DNA from 3 places in the Pseudarthrobacter sp. TE3704 genome. Region 2 is predicted to be linked to each of the others. Evidence: riboswitches for the same ligand, from Rfam matches in the RefSeq annotation. Region 2 holds a riboswitch; each other region holds the start of a gene.

Region 1 (7,464 bases), on a different contig from region 2:
GCGACGGCAGCGCCTCCCGGGCCCATGCGGGAACGTTGCCGCCGTTGCTCAGGGCCTCGCAGATCACCAGCACGAAGCGGTCCACCAGCCGGCGCAGCGGAGCGGTGGTGTGGGCGTAGGCGGCACCGATGGCCGACTGCACCGCGTCTTCCGGGACCACACCGTCAAAGGCGGTGTAGGAGGCGCCCCTGAACAGCATTCCCGCCGAATGCATGATGGCCAGCTGCCGGGGATCGGTGGGGTCCAGGGTGCGCAGGTATTCGCCGTAGCTGACCTCCCCGTCCCATGGTTTGCCCAGCACTTCGGTCTGCAGGCGGAAGTGGTTGAGGGAGCGCTCATCCGGCGCGGGCATGGTGCGCAGGATACCCACTCTGCCGGCCAGCATGAGCTGCGCCGCGGCCATGCCGGTCATCAGCGAAATCTGCGCGTTCCAGTCCTCCACGGGAAGCTGCGGGGCGGCGGCGATGCGGTAGCCGCCATCGGGAAGCTGGACGATCTCCTGTTCCGGCATGTTCAGGCTGGCACCTTCACGGGCACGTTCCAGCTCCACGCGCTTGAGGCCAACCTCTTTGAGCAGCTGGAGGACGGGGGATGCGTTGCCCGAATCCAGTTCAGCCTGCGCCCCCTTGTAGCTGAGCTTGGCCCGGCTGCGCATGCGGGCCCGCTTCACGGCGACGGAGGTGACTTCGGCGGCGCTGTCCAGCCGGAAATCCCAGACAAAGGCGGAACAGTCCTGCCCCGGCAGCAGGCTCCCGGCTCCCTCGCTGATGACTTCCGGATGCAGCGGAATCCGGCCGTCCGGGGCATAAAACGTCTGGCCGCGCCGCCGTGTTTCGGCGTCCAGGGGCCCGCCGGGTGTCACGAAGGAGGGAACATCGGCGATGGCGTACAGCACGTGGTACCCGTCGCCGTCGGCCTCGATGAACAGGGCCTGGTCCAAATCCGTGGACGATGCCGGATCGATGGTGATGAATTCGATGCCGGTCAGGTCATAGGCCGGCAGCTGCAAGGCCGCGACGGCGGCTTCGGCATCCCTGACTGCGTGTATGGGGTATGGGCCGGGCAGTTCCAGTTCGGTCCGCAGCGCACCCAGGGCTTCCTCGAGGGCATTGTTGTGCTCGTGGACGTTGGGAGCCAGCCGATGATGTGACACGAAAATCAGCCTAGCCCGAAGAGCCCCGGTTTTGCATGGCATTGACGCCGCGCGGGCTGCGTCGTGTTGCGGCAGCCTTAGGGTGTGGCCCCGTCCAAGGCAGCGACAAGGGCGGCAGCAGCGGCGGCAGGGTCATCAGCTTCCGTGATGGCACGCACCACAACGATGCGGCTCGCTCCTGCTTCCACAACCTGGTCCACGTTGGAGTGGTCGATGCCGCCGATGGCGAACCAGGGCACCCCGTTCCCGGCGTCGGCCGAGGCTGCGGCGGCGTACTTCACGAGGTCCAGCCCGACGGCGGCCCTGCCGGGTTTGGTGGGCGTGGCCCAGACGGGTCCGACGCAGAAGTAGTCAAGCGCGGACGGTCCGGCTGCGGCAGCGAGGGCGGCGTCCACCTGCCCGGGGGCATGGCTGGATAGCCCGATGGCGGCGTTGCCGTTGAGCAGGGTGCGGGCTGCATCCAACGGAAGGTCCTTCTGACCGATGTGGAACACCGGCGCACCGGACAACACGGCGATGTCCGCCCGGTCATTCACAGCCCACAGCCGGCCATGGCGCTGCGCCGCTTCCTTCAAAACCGCCAGCAGCTCCAGCTCCTCCGCCGCCTCGATGGCCTTGTCCCGCAACTGGATGATGTCCACGCCGCCGGCAAAGGCAGCATCCACGAACTGCCCGAAGTCCCCGCGGTCCCGGCGGGCATCAGTGCAGAGGTAGAGGCGGGCGCTGTTCAGGCCGGCAGTGCCTTCGGCGTGGGTGAAGGCATCGGCTGCGGGGACTGCGGCAGCGGGGGCAGGGGACTGGGACACATTCATGGCTGCAAGCCTAGTTCCTCTACACTGGCCTCGTACTGCGGGAGCCCGCGGCAGCTGTCATAAAGCGCCGGGCTGAGAGGGCGTCAGAGCCGACCGCTTGACCTGATCCGGTTAATGCCGGCGTAGGGAAGGAGACACATGAGCACCCCAAACGTTGCCCCGCCCGGGGCTCCGTCGGGCACAATCCGTGCCGACGTGGCCGTGATCGGCGGCGGAGTGGTTGGGCATGCCATCGCCTGGGAGGCGAGGCGTTCCGGGCGGTCCGTCGTGCTGATCGATGACGCGCCAGGAGCCGGGGCCAGTTGGGCGGCCGCCGGAATGCTGGCCCCGGTGAGCGAGCTGCACTACCAGGAGGAGGACCTCCTGGAGCTCATGCTTGCCTCCTCCGCCCGGTGGCCGGGCTTTGCCGCGGAACTGGCCGCCGCTTCTGGCGAAAGTCCCGGGTACCTCACGACGCCGACGCTCGCCGTGGGTGCCGATGCCGCCGATCGCCGCGCCCTCATGGATTTGCGCGGGGTGCAGCAGGCCAGCGGCCTGTCCGTGGAGCCTTTGACTGTCCGGGAGGCCCGGCGCCGGGAACCGCTGCTCAGCCCTGCCATCGCCTGCGCACTGGACACTCCCGCGGACCACCAGGTGGATCCCCGGCGCCTGGTGTCCTGCCTGCGGCGCGCGCTCGCCGCGCATTGCCCCGCCGTCGAAAGTAATGGAACAGACGTGGCGGGGGCCATCGACGGCTACGCCGTGCCGGACCGGGCCGCCGGGCTGGTCTGGGCGGACGGGGCAGTGGCCGGGGCCCGGCTCGCGGGCGGCGGCACGGTCCTGGCCCGCGAAACGATCGTTGCCAACGGCCTGGATGCTGCAGCCCTGGCGGGGCTGCCCGACGGCCTGCAGCTGCCGCTGCGGCCGGTGTATGGGGATATCCTGCGCCTGGCAGTGCCCCGGCAGCTCCAGCCGCTGGTGACCTCAACCGTCCGCGGGCTGGTCCACGGCGTCCCCGTGTATATCGTCCCGCGGCAGGACGGGACGGTGGTGATCGGAGCCACCCAGCGTGAGGACGCCCTTGCCGCAACACATAACGCACCTGCGGCCGGTGCCCGCGCCGCAGCGGGCGCCGTATCGGCAGGCGGGGTCTACCAGCTCCTCCGCGATGCCCAGGTCCTGGTGCCCGCCGTCGCCGAACTCGAGCTGTTGGAATGCACGGCACGGGCGCGGCCCGGCACCCCGGACAACGCCCCGCTGCTGGGACGGGTGCCACTGGCCGGCGATCCGGCAGCCGGGGAGTCCGCACACGTTGCGGGACTGATCATTGCCACCGGATTCTTCCGGCACGGCGTCCTCCTGGCCCCCGCAGCGGCGGCCATCTGCCGGGACCTTCTGGACGGCACGGCGGACGTCCGCTGGCAACCGTTCAACCCGGGGCGGTTTTCCGGCGGCGAACCGGCCGCCACCATCTTCAACATCAAGGAGACAGCATGAACATCACCCTGAACGGACAACAACATACGGTGGCTGACGGGGCCTCCATCACCATGCTCGTCAGCCAGGTCACCGGCCGCCCCCTCGCCGCTGACGGCCAGGCCCGCGACGGCGGCAAACTCGGCGTGGCGGTGGCGCACAACGCGCAGGTAGTACCCCGCAGCCAATGGTTCGCAACAGCGCTCGCCGACGGTGACGACGTCGAGCTCGTCACGGCAGTGCAGGGAGGCTGAGACCATGACCGAAACCACCACCATCACACCGGCCGGCGCCTCCGGCATGGACGACACACTGGTCATCGACGGCGTACCCCTGGCATCGCGGCTCATCATGGGCACCGGCGGCGCCCCAAGCCTGGACGGCCTCGGAGCCGCGCTCCTGGCGTCCGGGACAGCACTGACCACCGTGGCAATGCGCCGCTATTCGACGGCCGAAACGGGCTCGCTTTTCCAGCTGCTCGTAGACCACGGCATCCGGGTCCTCCCCAACACCGCCGGCTGTTTCACGGCCCGTGATGCGGTCCTCACCGCCGAACTGGCCCGCGAGGCACTGGAAACCGACTGGGTGAAGCTTGAGGTCATCGCAGATGAGCACACCCTCCTCCCGGACGCCGTGGAACTGGTGGACGCCACCGAACAGCTGGTTAACCGCGGGTTCAAGGTGTTCGCGTACACCAACGACGATCCGGTCCTGGCGCTTCGCCTGGAAAACCTGGGAGCCACCGCGGTCATGCCCCTGGGATCACCCATCGGCACCGGGCTGGGGATCCTGAACCCGCACAACATCGAGCTCATCGTGTCCCGCGCCTCCGTCCCGGTGGTGCTCGATGCAGGCATCGGCACGGCGTCGGATGCCGCCCTTGCCATGGAGCTTGGCTGCGACGCCGTGCTGCTGGCCACCGCGGTGACCCGGGCGCAGAACCCGGCGATGATGGGGGAGGCCTTCAAACACGCTGTCATCGCCGGTAGGCTGGCGAAAGCGGCCGGTCGGATACCGCGCCGCGAGCACGCGCTGGCGTCGTCGGCGATGGAGGGCCGGGCCGAGTTCCTGTAGGGCCTGCTCCTTCGGACCGGCCGGCGCCCTGATGCAAGGAGCAGCAGTGGCCGCCAAAGACGCCCTTCCCCGGGAACGCATCGACGAAGCACTCACCGGACTGCCGGACTGGCGTTTCAGCGACGGCGGCCTGGTCACCGTCTTCAAGACGCCGACGGCGGCTGCCGCACTCGAGGTGATTGCCGCCGTCGGACGCCTTGCCGAGGAACAAAACCACCATCCGGACCTCGACTGGCGCTACAACCGCGTCTTCATCCGGTACACCTCCCACGACGCCGGAGGGCAGGTGACTAGGCGGGACCTCACTGCGGCCGCCGGGGCAAGCGACGCCGCGGCAGCGTCCGGGGCTGTGGCCGAGCCTTCGAAATACGTGCCGGACCATTAGGCAGCCGCGCCATCAAGCAGCTGTGCCGTTAAGCAAGTGGCCGCCGTCCCAACGGGACAGCGGCCACTTACTTAAGGTGCAACAGAAACCGGCGCTCAGCGCCGAAGGATCGCGGTAAGCCGGAGGGTGTCCTGCCGGGCGCGGCTGCGGCCCAGGTAAAGAATAGCCACGACGGCGGCCGCAGCCCCCAGCGCGATGGGCAGGACCCATGGAAGCCAGGTCAGCCCAGGCCGGTAGCCGAAGCCGGCGGCCATGAGGATGATCCACGTGAGGGCCCCTGCACCCACGGCTACGCCGGCGGGCAGGCCGGCGCCGTACTTGGCATGCCGCCTGTCATTCGCCCAGACAATAAAACCTGCGGCGACGGTGGCGAGCACAACGATGGTCAGGGAAAGCAACGGATCTCCTCGGGATTCGCGGCAGCGCGGGCCTGGGCTAGAACTGGCCGAACCCCACGCGGCGGACCTCTTCGGCGCCGATTTCCACATAAGCCAGGGCATTTCCGGGAACAATGATCAGGCGTCCCTTGTCATCCGTCAGGCGCAGCTCGCTGCCGGCGTTGATGGCTTCGCCCACAACCTTGGCCACCGTGTCTGCGTCCTGTGCCGATTCGAGCACAATCTCGCGGCCAACATTCTGAACGCCGATCTTAATTTCCACAGGGGGCCTCCCAGCCAGTCAAAGTTCGTTGGTGATGTCTTATTTGTAGTCTAGGACTCTTTGGGGAAGCGAGAGATTCCGCGCCAAGCTAAACGGTAGATGAGGTCACTGGCCACATCGAGGTCAAGGTTACCGTCGGTTTCGAGCCAGTAGCGGGCACTGACCTGCGCCATCCCGGCGAGTCCGCGCCCCAAAAGCTCCGCCTCGAGGTGGGGGAGTTTGGTGTCCCCGGCAATGACGCGGGCAATGGCGTCGGCGAAGGTCCGGTTGAAGGTCTCCAGGCGTGAACTGACATCCGGATCATTGATGAGGTCCGACTCGAACACGAGCCGGTGGGCCTGGTCATCGTTGGCAATAAAGCGGAAGTAGGCGCGCATGACGGCCTTCACGCGCTCCTTGTTGTCCGTGGTGGAGTCCAATGCGCCCAGCATCAGCTCGGTCAGGGACGCAAGGTGGCTTTCCAGCAGTGCAAGGTAAAGCTCGCGTTTGGAGGGGAAGTGCTGGTACAGGACCGGTTTGCTGACGTGGGCCGTTTCGGCGATCTCGTCCATCGCGGCGCCGTGGTAGCCGTTGGCTACGAAGACTTCCTGCGCGGCGGAAAGGAACTGGGCGCGCCGCTCATCGCGGGGAAGCCGGGCGGAGCGCTGGCCTGCTGGACGCGGGGAGGTTTGCGGTTCGGCGGCGGGCGGGCGTTCAGCCCGTGCTTCAGGGACCACGGTTGTCCTTCTTTCCATTGCAGTTACCTCCACTTTACTGCGGGGTAATATGACCGGGCGGTATCCCGGGGCCTACATTGAAGTATGGCTTCGACTTTCACCGCAAATATTTCAACTGTTTCGCTGGATCCGTTGGTGGAACCGGCAGGTGAGCTCACCCCCGCCGAGGTGGAACGCTACTCGCGGCATCTCATTATTCCCGAGATCGGTACCCTGGGGCAGCGTCGGCTCAAGAACGCCAGGGTCCTGGTAATCGGCGCCGGCGGGCTCGGATCGCCGGCCCTGCTGTACCTCGCCGCAGCGGGCGTCGGAACAATCGGGATCATCGATGACGACACGGTGGACCTCAGCAACCTGCAGCGCCAGGTCATTCACGGCGTGGCCGACGTCGGCAAGCCGAAGATCGAGTCGGCGCGGGATGCGATTGCCGCGCTGAACCCGTTGGTGGATGTCCGGCTCCACGACGTGCGCCTGGACGCCTCCAACGCCCTGGAGCTGTTCGCCGGGTACGACTTGATCCTTGACGGGGCGGACAACTTTGCCACCCGCTACCTGGTGAACGACGCCGCCGCCATCCTCGGCAAGCCCTACGTGTGGGGTTCAATCTTCCGGTTCGACGGCCAGGTCAGCGTTTTCTGGGAGAAGCACGGACCCACCTACCGCGACCTCTACCCTGAGGCCCCGCCGGCCGGCTCTGTGCCCTCCTGCGGCGAGGGCGGCGTCTTTGGCATGCTGTGCGCAGCTGTGGGATCGCTGATGGTGACGGAGGCAGTCAAGTTGATCACCGGCGTCGGACGTTCCCTGCTGGGCCGTGTGGCGCTCTTCGACGCCCTGGGCGGCAGCTGGCGGGAAATCCGGGTGTCCAAGGACCCTGCGGCGGAGCCCATCACTGAACTCACGGATTACGAGGCGTTCTGCGGCATCACGCCTGCAGTCCAGTCGGACACGGAACACACGGTGACTGCCACGCAGCTGGCCACCATGCTGGCATCGCGGAAAGCGGGGCTCAAGGACTTTGAGCTCGTGGACGTCCGGGAGCCGGGCGAGTACGACATCGTGCGGATCGACGGGGCGGTCCTCATCCCGCAGGGCAGGATCCTGGCCGGCGACGCCTGGGCGGAGATCCCACAGGACAAGGACATTGTCTTCCACTGCAAGTCCGGGGCGCGCTCGGCGAATGTCCTTGCGGCGGCCCGGAAGGCGGGGTAC
Region 2 (7,464 bases):
TTCCCCGTTCCGTCCTTTTCTTACGCCGGGCCGGTCCAGGTGTAGGGGTTGGGGTGCTGCCCGCCGCTTCGGCCCTGCTCGTACCCCTGTTGCCATGCCTTGCCGACGGCGGACACCAGGTCGGCCAGCAGGGGATAGTAGGGATGGTCCGGGCCGATGAAGATCATCTCGTCCTCGGCTTTGTCCAGTGCCGCCCGGACGGCATTGTCTGCGGGCCTGCCGGTCATGCCGGGCCGTCTGCCCCTGCCGGGCGCAGCACCTCACGCATAGCCTCCACCACCAGGTCATGGTCCTGCATTTGCGGGAGCCCGGAAACGGTGACGGTGGCCACCGCGCCCACACCGGAAACATAGACCGGGAAGGACCCGCCGTGCGCGGCGTACAGGGTTTGGTCGAACCAGCCCTGGTCCTCGATCCGGCCGCCCCGGAGCCGGCCGCGAAGCCCCACCAGCAGTGAGGGAACCTCATACCGGGCGGCGGTGCGCTGCTTCGCCCGGATCCAGTGTTCGTTGTCCGGGGTGGCGCCGGGCAGGGCCACATGGAACAGGACCTGATCGCCCTTGGTGATGTCGATCGCGATGGGCAGGCCGCGCTCCTTTCCCAGTTCCACAAGGAGAAGTCCAAGGTTCAGCGAGTCGTCCAGGGAGAAGCCGGGGAACTGGAGCTCATGGATCTCCCCCTCGATGCGGCCGATGAGGGCCTGCAGCGATCCCTCCGGCTGCGCGGCGTCAGAGTCCGGATCGAAGTCGGTCACATGCGGCTGATTAGCAGTCATGGCCCACAATCTACCCCTGTCCCGGTGTAAACTGGACTCCGCCCAGCAGGGCAGTTCTACCTAAGCATTATTCCGTTCAGAGCATTACTTAACGACAGGGGAGCGCCGCCGTCGGGCACTGGCCAAGGCCGGGAACCGCAGGTGGGCGCTGAGAGTGCGGACAGCCGCAGACCCTCGAACCTGATCCGGTTAGTACCGGCGCAAGGGAGTCGAGTTCTCGAAGTCCGGCAACGGCAGTAGCCGCTTGCCGTGCTTTCCCCTCCTGTTTCCCAGGAGGATCACATGAGCACTGCAGCAATCAAGAAGACCACCAGCAAGTCCTGGCGCGTCGTGGACATCGTGGTGGCGGCCCTGATCGCCATCGCCGGCGGCGTCATCTTCTGGGCCTGGTCCCAGGGTGCGGCCGCGGTTTCCGCGCCGATGAACGCCGTTTACCCGCCCCTGACCGGCCTGATCGCCGGCGGCTGGATGATCCCGGCGGTGCTGGGCATGCTCATCATCCGCAAGCCCGGCGCGGCATTGTTCTGCGAAACCGTCGCAGCCACCGGTGAGCTCCTGATGGGATCGCAGTACGGCGCCTCCGTGCTGTTCTCCGGCTTCGTCCAGGGCCTCGGCGCGGAGATCATCTTCGCCATCTTCGTGTACAAAAAGTTCAACCTGCCCGTTGCCCTGCTGGCAGGCGCGGCGGCGGGACTCTTCTGCGGCCTGAATGACTCTTTCGCGCCGTGGGGCTGGAACATCGCCTACTCGGGCGGTGACAAGCTGGCCTACATCATCTTCACCGCGATTTCCGGTGCGGTCATTGCCGGTGCGCTGTCCTGGATCGCTACCCGGGCTCTAGCGAAGACCGGCGTGCTGAGCTCCTTCGCCTCGCGCAAGGCAGCCACGGAGCCCGTCCTCTCCTGATGCAGGCACCTTCGCACCAGGCCGGGCCCGGAGCTATGCGGCCGGCGGCCGTCACGGCCCGCGGCTGGGGGTGGCGGCATGCCGGCCGCCCCAAGCCTGCGGTCCACAGCCTTGACCTCGACATCGCGCCGGGGGAGCGGGTGCTCCTGCTCGGTCCTTCCGGTGCGGGCAAATCCACCCTCCTGCATGCCCTTGCCGGGGTTCTGGGCGACGTGAACGACGACGGCGAGGCGGGCGATTCGGACGAGTCGGGTTCGCTGCTCGTCGGCGGTGCGTCCCCCCGCGGGCAGCGCGGCCATGCCGGGCTGATGCAGCAGGACCCCGAAACACAGGTTGTCCTCTCCCGCGTAGGCGACGACGTCGCCTTCGGCGCCGAAAACCTTGCCGTGCCCCGTGACGCGATCTGGACCCGCGTGCACGAGGCGCTTGACGACGTCGGCCTGTCCCACCTGCCGCTGGACCATCCGACGTCGGCCCTGTCCGGCGGCCAAAAGCAGCGCCTCGCGCTGGCGGGCATCCTTGCGATGCGGCCCGGGCTGATCCTTTTGGATGAGCCCACCGCCAACCTGGACCCGGCGGGTGTGCTGGAGGTCCGCGACGCCGTGGCCCGGTGCCTGGACAAGACCGGCGCAACGCTGGTGGTGGTGGAGCACCGGGTGGCGGTCTGGAAGGACCTGGTGGACCGGATTGTGGTCCTGCAGCCCGGCTCGGCCTCTGATCCTGCGGTACTGCTGGACGGCCCTCCCGACCAGGTACTGAGTGACGCGCGGACCATGCTGATGGCCGCCGGGGTATGGGTGCCCGGTTATGTGCCCGCCACCCGTGCCCGTGCTGCCGTGCCGGCCGCCGGGACGGGAAATCTCCTGCTCGCCGCCGAAAAGCTGGCAGTGTCCCGGGAACGTCCGCGCCGCAGCGGGTTCCGCAGGATCCCGCCAGTCCCGGTGCAGGAAGACATCACCGCGCAGGTGCGGGCCGGCCAGGCACTGGCAGTGGTGGGACCCAACGGTGCGGGAAAATCCACCTTTGCCCTGACCCTCGCGGGGCTCCTGGAGCCGGTCGCCGGCAAGGTTTCCGCCACCACCGACCTGAGCCGGGGAGCGGGAATCGACCCCTACAAGTGGAAAGCCGAGCAGCTGATCGAGCGGGTGGGCACGGTGTTCCAGGAACCCGAGCACCAGTTCGTTACCGGCAATGTGCTCGATGAACTGCTGTTCGGGCCCCGGCACCTGGGGCACGGCGAGGAACGCGTTGACGAACTGCTGGAACGGCTGCGGCTCACCGCGCTGGTGGACGCCAACCCGTACACACTTTCCGGCGGGGAGAAACGGCGGCTCTCCGTGGCTACGGTCCTTGCAGCGAGCCCGCAGGTCCTGGTGCTGGACGAGCCGACGTTCGGCCAGGATGCGAACACGTGGGCGGAACTGGCGTCCTTCCTCTCCGAACTGCTGGACGCGGGCACCGCAGTGGTGTCGGTGACCCACGATGCCGAGTTCACCGCCGCGCTGGGCGGGACGGAGCTGCGGATGGCTGCAGCGGAACGGGTGGCACCATGAGGCAGCAGCTGAACCTGCGTGGCAACCAAGCCCTCCTCACCCGCGCCAACCCCCTAAGCAAAGTGGCCGCCGTCGTCCTCATCACGGTGGTGCTGGCACTGTCCATCGACTGGGTCTCGGCCTCGGTGGCGCTGTTTTTTGAGTTCCTGCTGTTTCCGCTTGCCGGCCTGACCCTGACGCTGCTGTGGCAGCGTGGCTGGCCGCTCATTCTCGCCGCTGCCGTGGGCGGCTGGAGCACCTCCATCCTTGCCGCGGACAGCGGACGGACCCTGATCGACGTCGGCATCTGGACCATGAGCGAGGGTTCCCTGGAGACGGGAATCGGGTTCATGCTGCGGGGCCTGGCCATTGCCCTGCCGGCGGTGCTGCTCATGAGCTGCACGGATCCAACCGACCTCGCGGATGCACTGGCGCAGAAGGCCCGGTTGCCCCACCGTTTTGTGCTGGGCACGCTGGCCGCGATGCGGTTGGTGGGCCTGATGGCTGAGGAATGGCAGACCATCGGCATGGCGCGCCGGGCCCGGGGCGTGGGCTCGCGGGGCACAATTGTGCAGCGCGTGAAAGCGACGCTGGGGCAGAGCTTCGGCCTCCTGGTGCAGGCGATCCGCCGGGCGTCACGGCTGGCTGTCACCATGGAAGCGCGGGGCTTCGGCGGCGGAAGCCGGACGTGGGCCCGCGAGTCCACCTACAGTCTCCTGGACGCCTGGGTGCTGGCGGGAGGCCTGCTCGTGGCGGGCCTGGCCGTTGCCGCGGCTCTCTCTGCGGGCACGTGGAACATGGTGTGGCTGGGAAGCTAGGGTTCCTGCTTGCAGGCATGGTTGTAGTCGAAACCCCGCGCCACGAACTGCGTCAGGACCACCTTGCCGCCGCCCGTTAGCGGAGCCTTTGAGCAAGCGCCCGCCGCCCGGTAGGCGTTGCGGGAGCCGGCCAGCCAGCTCGGCAGCGGGTAGAGGTTGCTGGAGCTGCTGACGCTGCCCACGATCCGGCCCCACTGCAGGCCGGTGGAGTAGAGGCCCACGCCCTCCACCCCGATGCTGTGGAAGAAGTCCGTCATGCCTTCCAGGACAGCCCGGTTGGCGTCCTTGTCGCTGGACCAGGTGTTTTCAGTCTCAACGTCCAGCCACCAGACATAGTCTGCCGGGTTGCTGATTCCGCGGATGTAGGCGTCGTCGTAGGCTTTGGCATAGCCGTACATGTAGGCGCAGGCCGTGCCGTAGTCCCCTTCTTCGCAGGGTCCGTAGGGGTTGTGGACGTGCCGCCCGATGGGGTACTCGTCGCTGACGGGCCACCAGGATCCTGCGCTGCCGGGGTTGGCAGTGTTGACGTACAGCGACACGGCCGGTTGGGTCGGGAGGCCCGGTGACGTCTCCGCCCACTCGAGCTGCTCCTCCAGGCACGGGTTGGTGTTGTTGGCCAGGCCGTTGTTGACGCCCACGATGCCGAAGGCCTGGCCCTTGGGCAGTTCCTTTTTGCACTGCGGCCAGGAGATGTCGTTGCCGAGGAGCGATTGGCTGCCCTCACCCGGCGACGGCACGGCGGACGCGGGACCTGCAAAAACCAGAATCAGAGCTGCTGCCAGCATCCACGCAAGCCGGATGGCGGGCAGAGGGGCTGGCGTCCGGGGCATGTAGGCTCCGTTAGGTGCTCGAAAAGATAGTTCCCCTCCAGTTTCCTCCGGACGGTGGGATGGGACAAGGCGCGGGCCGGGCCAGGTTTCTATCGCATGTACCGGGTAATTGGTCGTTTGATCCGGCCCATACCCCCGTTTTTCGCCAGCTATAACTCATCGATGATATATTTGCTCCATGACTCAGGAAACCGCTGAACACGTTGCCGCCATGCTGCGGGACGCCCGCAACGAGAAAGGCTGGACCCAGGGCCAGCTGGCCGCCGAACTCGGAACCAGCCAGAGTGCGGTGGCACGGATGGAGCAGGGGAAGCAGAACCTGAGCCTGAAAATGATCCAGCGGCTGGAAGCCATCTTCGACCGGAGCATCGTCAACGTGGGCAAACCGCAGATGACGCACCTTCGGGTGGAGGGCGGACGGACCCTGTCGGGCGCGGTGGACGTGAACAGCAGCAAGAATGCCGGCGTCGCCCTGCTCTGTGCAAGCCTGATCAACAGGGGAACAACAGTGCTCCGCCGCCTGGCCCGGATCGAGGAAGTCAACAGGATTGTCGAGGTGCTGAGCAGCATCGGCGTGGAGTGCACCTGGCTCAACGACACGGACCTCCGGCTCCGCCGCCCGGCCGTTTTGAACCTGGAAGCCATGGATGTTGACGCCGCCCGCCGGACGCGCAGCGTGATCATGCTGCTGGGTCCGCTGCTGGATGAGTCGGAGGAGTACCGGCTTCCCTACGCCGGAGGCTGCGACCTCGGCACGCGTACGGTTGAGCCGCATATGCAGGCACTGCGCCAGTTCGGACTTTCGGTGGAAGCCACCGCCGGCTTCTACACGGTGCAGGCGCCGTCCGCAGACAGGCAGGACCGTTCCTTCGTCCTGACCGAGCGCGGGGATACCGTCACCGAGAACGCCATCATGGCGGCCGCCCACCGCGAGGGCACCACCGTCATCCGCAACGCCAGCCCCAACTACATGGTCCAGGATCTCTGCTTCTACCTCGAGATGCTGGGGGTGACCATCGAGGGCGTGGGCACCACCACCTTGAAGATCGCCGGGCGCCCGCAGATCGACGCCGAGATTGAATACTTCCCGTCCGAGGATCCCATCGAGGCCATGAGCCTCATCACCGCCGGCATCGTCACCAACTCCGAGGTCACGGTCCGCCGCGTCCCCATCGAGTTCATGGAGATCGAATTGGCAACGCTTGGCCAGATGGGCCAGCAGCTGGAGATTTCCGGTGAATACATGGCACGCAACGGCCGCACGCGGCTGGTGGACGTCACCACCACACCGTCGGAGCTGCGGGCACCCGAGGACAAGATCCATCCCATGCCGTTCCCCGGCCTCAACATCGATAATCTGCCCTTCTTCGCCGTCATTGCAGCGAACGCCAGCGGCCAGACCATGATCCACGACTGGGTCTACGAAAACCGGGCCATCTACCTCACGGAGCTCAACCGGCTGGGGGCGCAGGTGCAGCTGCTGGATCCCCACCGGATCTACGTCAACGGGCCCACGCGGTGGCGTGCAGCGGAAGTGGGATGCCCGCCGGCACTGCGGCCTGCAGCCTGCCTGCTGCTGGCAATGCTGGCCGCGCGCGGCGTCTCCGAACTGCGGAACATCTATGTGATCGAGCGTGGGTACGAGGACCTGGCAGAGCGGCTGAACACCATCGGCGCCAAAATCGAGTACTTCCAGGACTGACCTTTCACGGTTCGTCATGAAGGGCCGGGTCCCGCTAAATATCCCGTGACTGCCGCAGAATGTGAGTATGCGTACTTTCGGCGTCGAAGAAGAACTCCTGATCGTTGATCCGGAGACCGGGGAACCGCTTGCCCTGGCCGATGCGCTGCTGTCCGGGCGGCGCATGGCAGCCGATGATTCCCCGCGGGATCCGCACGCCCTCGAGACCGAAGACACGACAGTCTACGACGACGACGAAATGGGCCTGAGTGCCGAGCTTAAGCTTGAGCAGATCGAGACCCAGACGAGGCCGTGCCTGGACTCCGGCACCTTGCTTGAACAGATCCGGGCGGGGCGGGCACTGGCTGACCAGGCCGCCCGGAAGAACGATGCGCGGGTGGCAGCCCTGGCAACCTCGCCATTGGCTTCGACCACCCACACCACTCCGGATCCGCGCTATGCCAGGATGCTGGAGCGCTTTGGACTTACTGCCCAAGAGCAGCTGACCTGCGGCTTCCACGTCCACACCTACGTGGAGTCGCCCGAGGAGGGTGTTGCGGTGCTGGACCGCATCCGCGACAAACTCGCCGTGCTGACGGCTCTGAGTGCCAACTCGCCGTTCTGGAACGGTCTTCAAACGGGCTTCGAGAGCTACCGCACGCAGGCGTGGAACCGGTGGCCCACGGCCGGTCCTGCAGGTATCTACGGAACCTATCCGGCCTACCGCAGGGTGGTCACGCGGCTGCTGGACAGCGGCGTGATGCTGGATGAAGGGATGCTGTACTTCGACGCCCGGCTCTCACGGAATCACCCGACCGTGGAAGTCCGGGTGGCCGACGTCTGCCTTCGTGCCGAGGATGCTGCCCTCATCGCCCTGCTTGTGCGTGCACTTGTCGAGTCGGCCAGCAGGGAGTGGCATGCC
Region 3 (7,464 bases), on a different contig from region 2:
GCCCTGGAAGCCTTCTTCGGCGGCGAAAAGGAACTGGACTTCGAAGTGCTGCAGGAAGGCTTCGCCGCCGTCACCTCGCCCGGCAGGCTTGAGGTGGTACGGACCGCGCCCACCATCATCGTCGATGCCGCCCATAACCCGGACGGGATCAAGGCCTCAGCCGCCGCGCTGCAGGAGGCGTTTACGTTCACGCGGCTGGTCCCGGTGGTGGGTGTGCTGAAGGAAAAGGACGCCGAGGAAATCCTCCGCCAGCTCAAGGAATCGCTGGGCGGCATGGCCGAGGAGTACTGCTTCACGCAGTCGAACTCCCCGCGGGCTGTCCCCGCCGCGGAACTGGCTGAGCTTGCCGTGGACCTGGGATTCGGCGAGGACAACGTCCACATCGCCGAAAAGCTCGACGACGCCCTGGAGTGGGCCGTGGAACGGGCCGAAGCCAACGACGACCTTTCCGGCGGCGTGCTGGTGACCGGCTCCATCACCCTTGTGGCCGAAGCCCGCATCCTGCTCGGAAAGACGGAGGCTTAGGGGATGGCCAAACTGACGAAAGCCCAGCGCGAATGGCGGCCGGGCATGCCTAAGAAGCGCCGCTCCACCAAGGTGATGTTCGCCTCCACGGTCCTGCTGCTGGAAGCCTTCGTGATGTTCTTCGCCACCCTGGCGGTGTTTGGGCTGCGCCGCGGTGAGTTTCCGCCGGCGCTCATCCTGGGCGTGGGCATCGCCCTGAGCGTGGTGATGATCGTGGCCTGCGCGTTCCTCACCAAACCCTGGGGCGTGGGACTGGGCTGGATCCTGCAGATCATCCTGATCCTGACGGGCATTTTCGAGCCCGCCATGTTCCTGGTGGGGGCCCTGTTCGCCCTGGCCTGGTGGTATGGGATCCGTACCGGCATCAGGCTGGACCGGGAAGCTGTCCAGCGCGCCCGTGAGCAGGCCGAATGGGAAGCCGCACACCCGGACCAGGCCGCCGGGCCCGGGCAGCCGCAGACCCCCTGACGCGCGGACTCCGCGCAGCGCATTCCCCGTAGACTTATCCCGAAACCCCACCAACGCATTGGAGCAGTTGTGACCACTGAGCGCACCCTCGTCCTGATCAAGCCCGACGGCGTCGCCCGTAACCTCACCGGATCCATCCTGGCCCGGATTGAAGCCAAGGGGTACACCCTTGCTGAGCTGAAGAAGGTGGACGCCACCCGCGACCTGCTGGAGCAGCACTACGAGGAGCACGTGGGCAAGCCCTTCTATGAGCCCCTCGTGGAGTTCATGCTGAGCGGACCCGTTGTTGCGGCCATCTTCGAAGGCCACCGCGTCATCGAAGGCTTCCGTTCGCTGGCCGGCACCACCGATCCGACAACCGCCGCACCGGGCACTATTCGCGGCGACTTTGGCCGCGACTGGGGCCTGAAGGTCCAGCAGAATCTGGTGCACGGCTCCGACTCCACGGATTCCGCCGAGCGTGAGATCAAGATCTGGTTCCAGGGCTAACCCCAGCGAAATGACAGATAAGGCCGATGTTCTTCGTGAACATCGGCCTTATCTGTCATTTCGCTGGCTGGTGCGGACCTAGAAACCCGAGGTACCCGCGAACACCTGGATGAACGCGAAGAAGATGGTGGCGATGACGGCCACGTAAAGAAGCGCGGTAATGATCCAGCCGGAGTCAGCCAGGACGCGGGCAGCACCGGTCGGGACGGGAATGACGCCCGCGGTGATGTTCCGGATGGTCACCCAGACGAACAGCGGAATCATGGCCGCCCAGACGATCATGCAGAACGGGCACAGGATGTGGATGTCGTAGAGTGCCTGGGACCACAGCCACACCACGAAGACAAAGCCCAGCGTGACGCCTGTCTGCAGTCCCACCCAGAACCAGCGGGCAAAAGTGGCCCCGGACAGCAGCGCCATCCCCACGGTGATGATGACGGCGAACGCCACAATGCCAATGAACATGTTGGGGAAGCCGAACAGCGAGCTCTGCCAGGTTTTCATGACATCACCGCAGGAGATCCAGGGGTTCACGTCGCACACGGTGGTGTGGTTGGGGTCCTGCAGCACGGCGAGTTTTTCCAGGACCAGGGTCCCGGAGGCGAGCCAGCCGACCACGCCGGTGATCACCAGCAGCCAGCCGAAGGGGCGGTTGCGGGCCATGGTGGGGACGGACGCGGGAGTGCTGTCCGTGCCGAGGGTCCGGTCGGCGGCGTGGGTGTCGCTGGCGGGGGAGATGCTGGGCATTGGTGTGGCGTCCTTTTCGTCCGGTGCTCCTAGCCCGATTGTAACGCCGGCGGCTGGAAGCCATCCCCAGGCAAAAGGAGAACGGGGCCCGCCTCCGCCGTGATTTAGTCCGGGTATGAGAGAATAAACGTGGCTGGAAGCCGATCCACATTCGGACTCCGGTCCGGTGGCTTGTTCTCAAGACCGCCAATGACGAGCAGGGCAGGCTTCGGAGTGCTTCCGATGCACACTCCCGCGACTCCATTGGGCGGCACCTGGTTGTAGCAACGCAGAACAACGGGTTTCAGGACATCCCACCGGCTCCCACGGGCTGCCGCACCCCACCGCCGGTGCGAACCTGGGAGTATCCACTTGACTTCTGTCAACGCCTGCGGGTTTTGACAATATGTGCCCCAATGGGTGCCGGATGTGGCGGTACGTCAGGGGCAGGAGCGCTGCTGCATATGGAAAATGAACAAGAACTGGCCGTTAACGATGATGCCGCGGCTGAAGAGTCCGCTGTTGCACCCAAGAAGGCCGTCAGGACGCGCCGGAAGGCTGCGCCGAAGGTCGAGGACGCCATAGACAGGCCGGTGGGTGACGCCCCCGCGGAAAGCGCCACTGCTGAAAACGTTGAAGCTGCCGCCGCGGAAACCAAGGCGCCGGCCCGGCGTACCCGGGCCCGCAAGAAAGTGGAAGCTGACGAACCGCTTCCCGCCTTCGCCGACGAAGCAACGGACACCGGTGCCACTGCCGGCGTTACGGCCCCAGCCGAAGAGGGTGCACCGTCCGCAACTGCCCCCGAAGCGGAAGCCGAAACCAAACCGGTCCGCCGCCGCCGTGTCGCCACGCGCAAAACTTCCGCACCCGCGGTGGAAACTGAAGTTCCGGCTGAAGCTGCAGCCCCCGAAGCAGCAGCCACCGAAGCGGTTTCCGCCGGTCCGGAAGCCCCCGACGCAGCCGGCGAGGTGGCAGAAACCCCGGGCACTGCCGCAGCAGTAGACGCTCCTGCCGGGGCAACCCCGGCAGCGGCTACCCCGGCGGAGGCAGCCGTAACGCCGGAAGTGGCCCAGACGCCGTCGGCCGCAACGCCTGAAGCCGCCGTCTCCCAACCCCAAACCGAGGAAGAAAGCAACGCAGCCGCCACCGGCACTGCTCCCAGCCCCTTCGGCTCGCTCTTCCTGGAACCTGCTTCCCCCACGTCCGTGCTGTTCCAGGCCCCGGACCTCAGCACGGTGGTGCGCCCCGCCGCCCCCGCTGCGGCAGCCACCGAAGAGCCGGAAGAGGACGACGCCGAAGAAAGCGACGCGGAGGATTCCGCCGGCCGCCGCCGGCGCCGCAGCCGTGGCCGCCGGAACCGTGGCCGCCTTGACGACCGCGATGCAGAGGCAGGCGCCGAGGGCGACGACGAAACGGCCGAGGATGCCGACGAAGAGCAGGCCGGGCAGCTGGAAGAGGGCGTCACATCGCGCCGCCGCCGTCGCCGCCGCCGTGGCGACCAGGACCTGGAACTGACCGGCGGCGGGGATGACGACCCGCCCAACACCGTGACCCGCGTCCGCGCGCCCCGTGTTGCCACCGAACCGGCCGTCAGCAACCGGGTCACCAGCGTCAAGGGTTCCACCCGCCTGGAGGCGAAGAAGCAGCGCCGCCGCGAGTCCCGCGACACCGGCCGCCGCCGCACCGTGATCACCGAGGCCGAGTTCCTGGCCCGCCGCGAATCCGTTGACCGGCAAATGATCGTCCGGCAGCGCGACGACAGAATTCAGATTGCCGTCCTCGAGGACGGCGTCCTGGCGGAACACTTCGTGTCCAAGACGCAGCAGGATTCGCTGATCGGCAACGTCTACCTGGGCAAGGTCCAGAATGTCCTGCCCTCCATGGAGGCTGCCTTCGTTGACATCGGACGCGGCCGCAACGCCGTCCTGTACGCCGGCGAGGTGAACTGGGAGGCTGTCAACCTCGAAGGCAAGCAGCGCCGCATCGAAAACGCCCTCAAGTCCGGCGACACCGTCCTGGTTCAGGTCACCAAGGACCCGGTGGGCCACAAGGGTGCACGCCTGACCAGCCAGATCTCGCTGCCCGGCCGCTACCTCGTGTACGTGCCCGGCGGCTCCATGACCGGCATCTCCCGCAAGCTGCCCGACGTCGAACGCAACCGCCTCAAGCGCATCCTCAAGGACCGCCTTCCGGAACACGCGGGCGTCATTGTGCGCACAGCCGCCGAGGGAGCATCCGAGGAAGAGTTGACGCACGACATCAACCGGCTGCGCGCCCAGTGGGAAGGCATCGAAAGCCAGTCCACCTCCACCAAGGTCCTGGCACCGGAACTGCTTTATGGCGAACCGGACCTCACCATCAAGGTGGTCCGTGACGTCTTCAACGAGGACTTCTCCAAGCTGATCGTTTCCGGCGAGGAAGCCTGGGACACCATTGAGGCCTACGTCACCTACGTGGCCCCGGACCTGGTGGGCCGCCTCGAGAAGTGGACCAAGGACCAGGACATCTTTGCTGCCTGGCGGATCGACGAGCAGATTCACAAGGCCCTGGAACGCAAGGTGTTCCTGCCCTCCGGCGGTTCGCTGGTCATCGACCGTACCGAAGCCATGACCGTGGTGGACGTCAACACCGGCAAGTTCACCGGCAGCGGCGGCAACCTCGAAGAAACCGTCACGAAGAACAACCTTGAAGCGGCCGAGGAAGTTGTACGGCAGCTCCGGCTGCGCGACATCGGCGGCATCATCGTCATCGACTTCATCGACATGGTCCTGGAGTCCAACCGGGACCTGGTGCTGCGCCGGCTGGTGGAGTGCCTGGGCCGTGACCGTACCAAGCACCAGGTTGCCGAGGTCACCTCGCTGGGGCTGGTCCAGATGACACGCAAGCGCATGGGCACCGGGCTCCTGGAGGTCTTCGGTGAGCAGTGTGAGGCGTGCGCCGGGCGCGGCGTGGTCACCCACGACGATCCCGTGGAGCACCGCCGCGCCAACATCGTTGCCGCCGAGCACCACGTGCAGCGTGCCGACAGCCGGCCTGAAGCCCGTGCTGAAGGACACCGCAACGAAGGCCAGCGAACCGACAGCACCCAGCCTGGCGTCCGTCCCGACCGGAAGCGGCGGCGCGGACGCGGCGGCCAGCAGCCTGACGTTGCCCCGGCGGCCGCAGCCGTACACGTGCACACCGTCCACCCGGACCCGGCAGACGCCGAACGCCATGCCAAGGCGGAAGCAACCCGGCTGGCGCTCGCCAACATCGCTGCAGCAGCCCACGCGGCCCACCTGCACGACGATGAGGTTGCGGCTGCCCGCCAGGCACAGCCGGCCCAGCAGGCAGCGCCGGCCGAGGCGGACAAGCACGACGCCGATGCCTCCTCCCGTCCCGCCGCTGTCCTGACGTTCGGCGGCGAGAAGGTTGCCCTGCCCTTCGTCGAGCACGCGGAAGAACAGCAGCCGCAGCCTGCCCTCACCCTGGACCGGCTCGCTGAAGCCTTTGCGCACCTCGGTGAGCCCGCTCCGGCTGCCGAGGCTCCGGCAGAACAGCCGGAAGCTGCGGTTTCGGCACCGGCAGCTCCGGCACCCGTAGTTTCGGCACCGGTAGTTGCGGCACCGGTAGCTTCGGAACCGGCCAAGGCCGGGCAGCCGTCCGGCGCCGCCACCGTTGAGAAGGACTGGTCGGACCACACCGTGGAGCAGTCACGGCAGCGGAGGCCACGGCGCAACCGCAGCGCCAGCCGTGCCCAGGGTGCTGCCAACGAAACGTCGGTCCAGCACCATGAGAGCGTCCCGGCCGCCAGCGCAGGACACTCGCATGCCGCGAAGGCGCCGGAACCGGCTGCGGCCTCCGGTGCGGACACTGCAGGCGCCAAGCAGGCCGAGGCTCCGATCATCCTCGGTGTGGGAGTTCCTGCTTCCGAGCTCTGACCGCAGGCAGCACAACAAAAACCCGGATGCCCGGAACCGCCCTCACGGCCGGTTCCGGGCATCCGGGGTTAACAATGTTTCGGCCCGGATCAGGTGCCAACAGCAGCGGCACGTCACCTTCGGTGCGGCGGCGGCAAAACGGCTAGGCTGGGGAACCGACACGGGGTGCCGCGCGAAGGGCCGGCTGAGATCCACACCCGTTGAACCTGTCCGGCTAGTACCGGCGAAGGGATGTCTCTTGTCTTCGACTCTTGCAATGCCCGCGGAAGCTCTCCAGTCCACTCCTGTCCTGCCGGATTCCGGCCGGGACCTGCCCCGTGTCCTGTCCATTGCGGGTTCGGACCCCTCCGGTGGAGCAGGCATCCAGGCGGACCTCAAAAGTATTGCCGCGCACGGCGGGTACGGCATGGCCGCCATCACAGCCCTCACCGCACAGAACACCCGCGGCGTGGAAGCCGTCCACGTCCCGCCGGCTTCCTTCCTGGCCAGCCAGCTGGACGCCATCAGTGACGACATCACCATCGACGCCGTGAAAATCGGCATGCTGGGGGACGCCGCCGTCATTGGGGCGGTCCGGGAATGGCTCGAAAAGGTGCGTCCCGCCGTCGTGGTCCTCGACCCGGTGATGGTCGCCACCAGTGGCGACCGGCTGCTGCAGGAATCAGCCGAGGCCGCGCTCCGCGACCTGCTGCCGCTCGCCCATCTCCTCACGCCCAACCTGGCCGAACTCGCCATGCTGGTTGGCGAAAGCCCGCAGGATTCCTGGGAAGGCGCGCTCGATCAGGGGAAGCGCCTGGCGGCAGCCACCGGGACCACCGTGCTGGTGAAGGGAGGACACCTGGCCGGGGCCGAATGCCCGGACGCGCTGGTCAACATGAACGGATTGCTGGGAGCAGAAGTCATCCAGGTGCCGGGGGAGCGGGTGGCCACCCCCAACAGTCACGGCACCGGCTGTTCGCTCTCATCCGCGATGGCGACTGTGCAGGCGCGGCTGGGGGACTGGGAGGCATCGCTGCGGGAAGTGAAGCCCTGGCTGGCAGGGGCCCTGGAAGCCTCCGGACGCCTGGACGTGGGAACAGGGAACGGGCCCGTCCACCATTTCCACCACCTGCGCCCCATCCCGCCCGCCGGAGGATTCGCCGCGCGGCTGCGGGCCGAAGCCGACGAGGACCTCAAAGCGATCTACGGGCTGGACTTCATCCGTGGACTGGCCTCCGGCAGCCTCCCCGAAAAGGAGTTTGCCTACTACCTCGCCCAGGACGCCATCTACCTCAACGGTTACTCCCGGGTCCTGGCACGGGCAAGCGCCCTGGCACCCACCGAAACGGAGCAGGTG

Evidence for each region. A riboswitch is a leader RNA that binds a small molecule or an ion and turns the genes downstream of it on or off. The one in region 2 is predicted to bind thiamine pyrophosphate.
Region 1: another riboswitch for thiamine pyrophosphate. It lies ahead of thiO (glycine oxidase ThiO); the one in region 2 lies ahead of ACZ9BC_RS10805 (ECF transporter S component).
Region 3: another riboswitch for thiamine pyrophosphate. It lies ahead of thiD (bifunctional hydroxymethylpyrimidine kinase/phosphomethylpyrimidine kinase); the one in region 2 lies ahead of ACZ9BC_RS10805 (ECF transporter S component).

The regions. Positions count from the first base shown of each region.
Region 1 is NZ_JBWCCJ010000004.1:112,355-119,818, reverse strand. Features, by position in the region: gene ACZ9BC_RS11615 (RNB domain-containing ribonuclease) at 1-1,153, opposite strand, end outside; gene thiE (thiamine phosphate synthase) at 1,231-1,965, opposite strand; TPP riboswitch at 1,993-2,111, shown strand; gene thiO (glycine oxidase ThiO) at 2,104-3,441, shown strand; gene thiS (sulfur carrier protein ThiS) at 3,438-3,674, shown strand; gene ACZ9BC_RS11595 (thiazole synthase) at 3,679-4,494, shown strand; gene ACZ9BC_RS11590 (4a-hydroxytetrahydrobiopterin dehydratase) at 4,541-4,879, shown strand; gene ACZ9BC_RS11585 (hypothetical protein) at 4,975-5,277, opposite strand; gene ACZ9BC_RS11580 (DUF3107 domain-containing protein) at 5,315-5,539, opposite strand; gene ACZ9BC_RS11575 (TetR/AcrR family transcriptional regulator) at 5,590-6,255, opposite strand; gene moeB (molybdopterin-synthase adenylyltransferase MoeB) at 6,340-7,464, shown strand, end outside.
Region 2 is NZ_JBWCCJ010000003.1:650,995-658,458, reverse strand. Features, by position in the region: gene ACZ9BC_RS10815 (hypothetical protein) at 21-227, opposite strand; gene ACZ9BC_RS10810 (heme-degrading domain-containing protein) at 224-775, opposite strand; TPP riboswitch at 862-1,000, shown strand; gene ACZ9BC_RS10805 (ECF transporter S component) at 1,058-1,681, shown strand; gene ACZ9BC_RS10800 (ABC transporter ATP-binding protein) at 1,681-3,234, shown strand; gene ACZ9BC_RS10795 (energy-coupling factor transporter transmembrane component T family protein) at 3,231-4,031, shown strand; gene ACZ9BC_RS10790 (glycoside hydrolase family 25 domain-containing protein) at 4,028-4,861, opposite strand; gene ACZ9BC_RS10785 (UDP-N-acetylglucosamine 1-carboxyvinyltransferase) at 5,040-6,563, shown strand; gene ACZ9BC_RS10780 (glutamate--cysteine ligase 2) at 6,631-7,464, shown strand, end outside.
Region 3 is NZ_JBWCCJ010000002.1:508,939-516,402, reverse strand. Features, by position in the region: gene ACZ9BC_RS06380 (bifunctional folylpolyglutamate synthase/dihydrofolate synthase) at 1-525, shown strand, start outside; gene ACZ9BC_RS06375 (DUF4233 domain-containing protein) at 529-993, shown strand; gene ndk (nucleoside-diphosphate kinase) at 1,063-1,482, shown strand; gene ACZ9BC_RS06365 (vitamin K epoxide reductase family protein) at 1,561-2,229, opposite strand; gene ACZ9BC_RS06360 (Rne/Rng family ribonuclease) at 2,673-6,128, shown strand; TPP riboswitch at 6,280-6,377, shown strand; gene thiD (bifunctional hydroxymethylpyrimidine kinase/phosphomethylpyrimidine kinase) at 6,385-7,464, shown strand, end outside.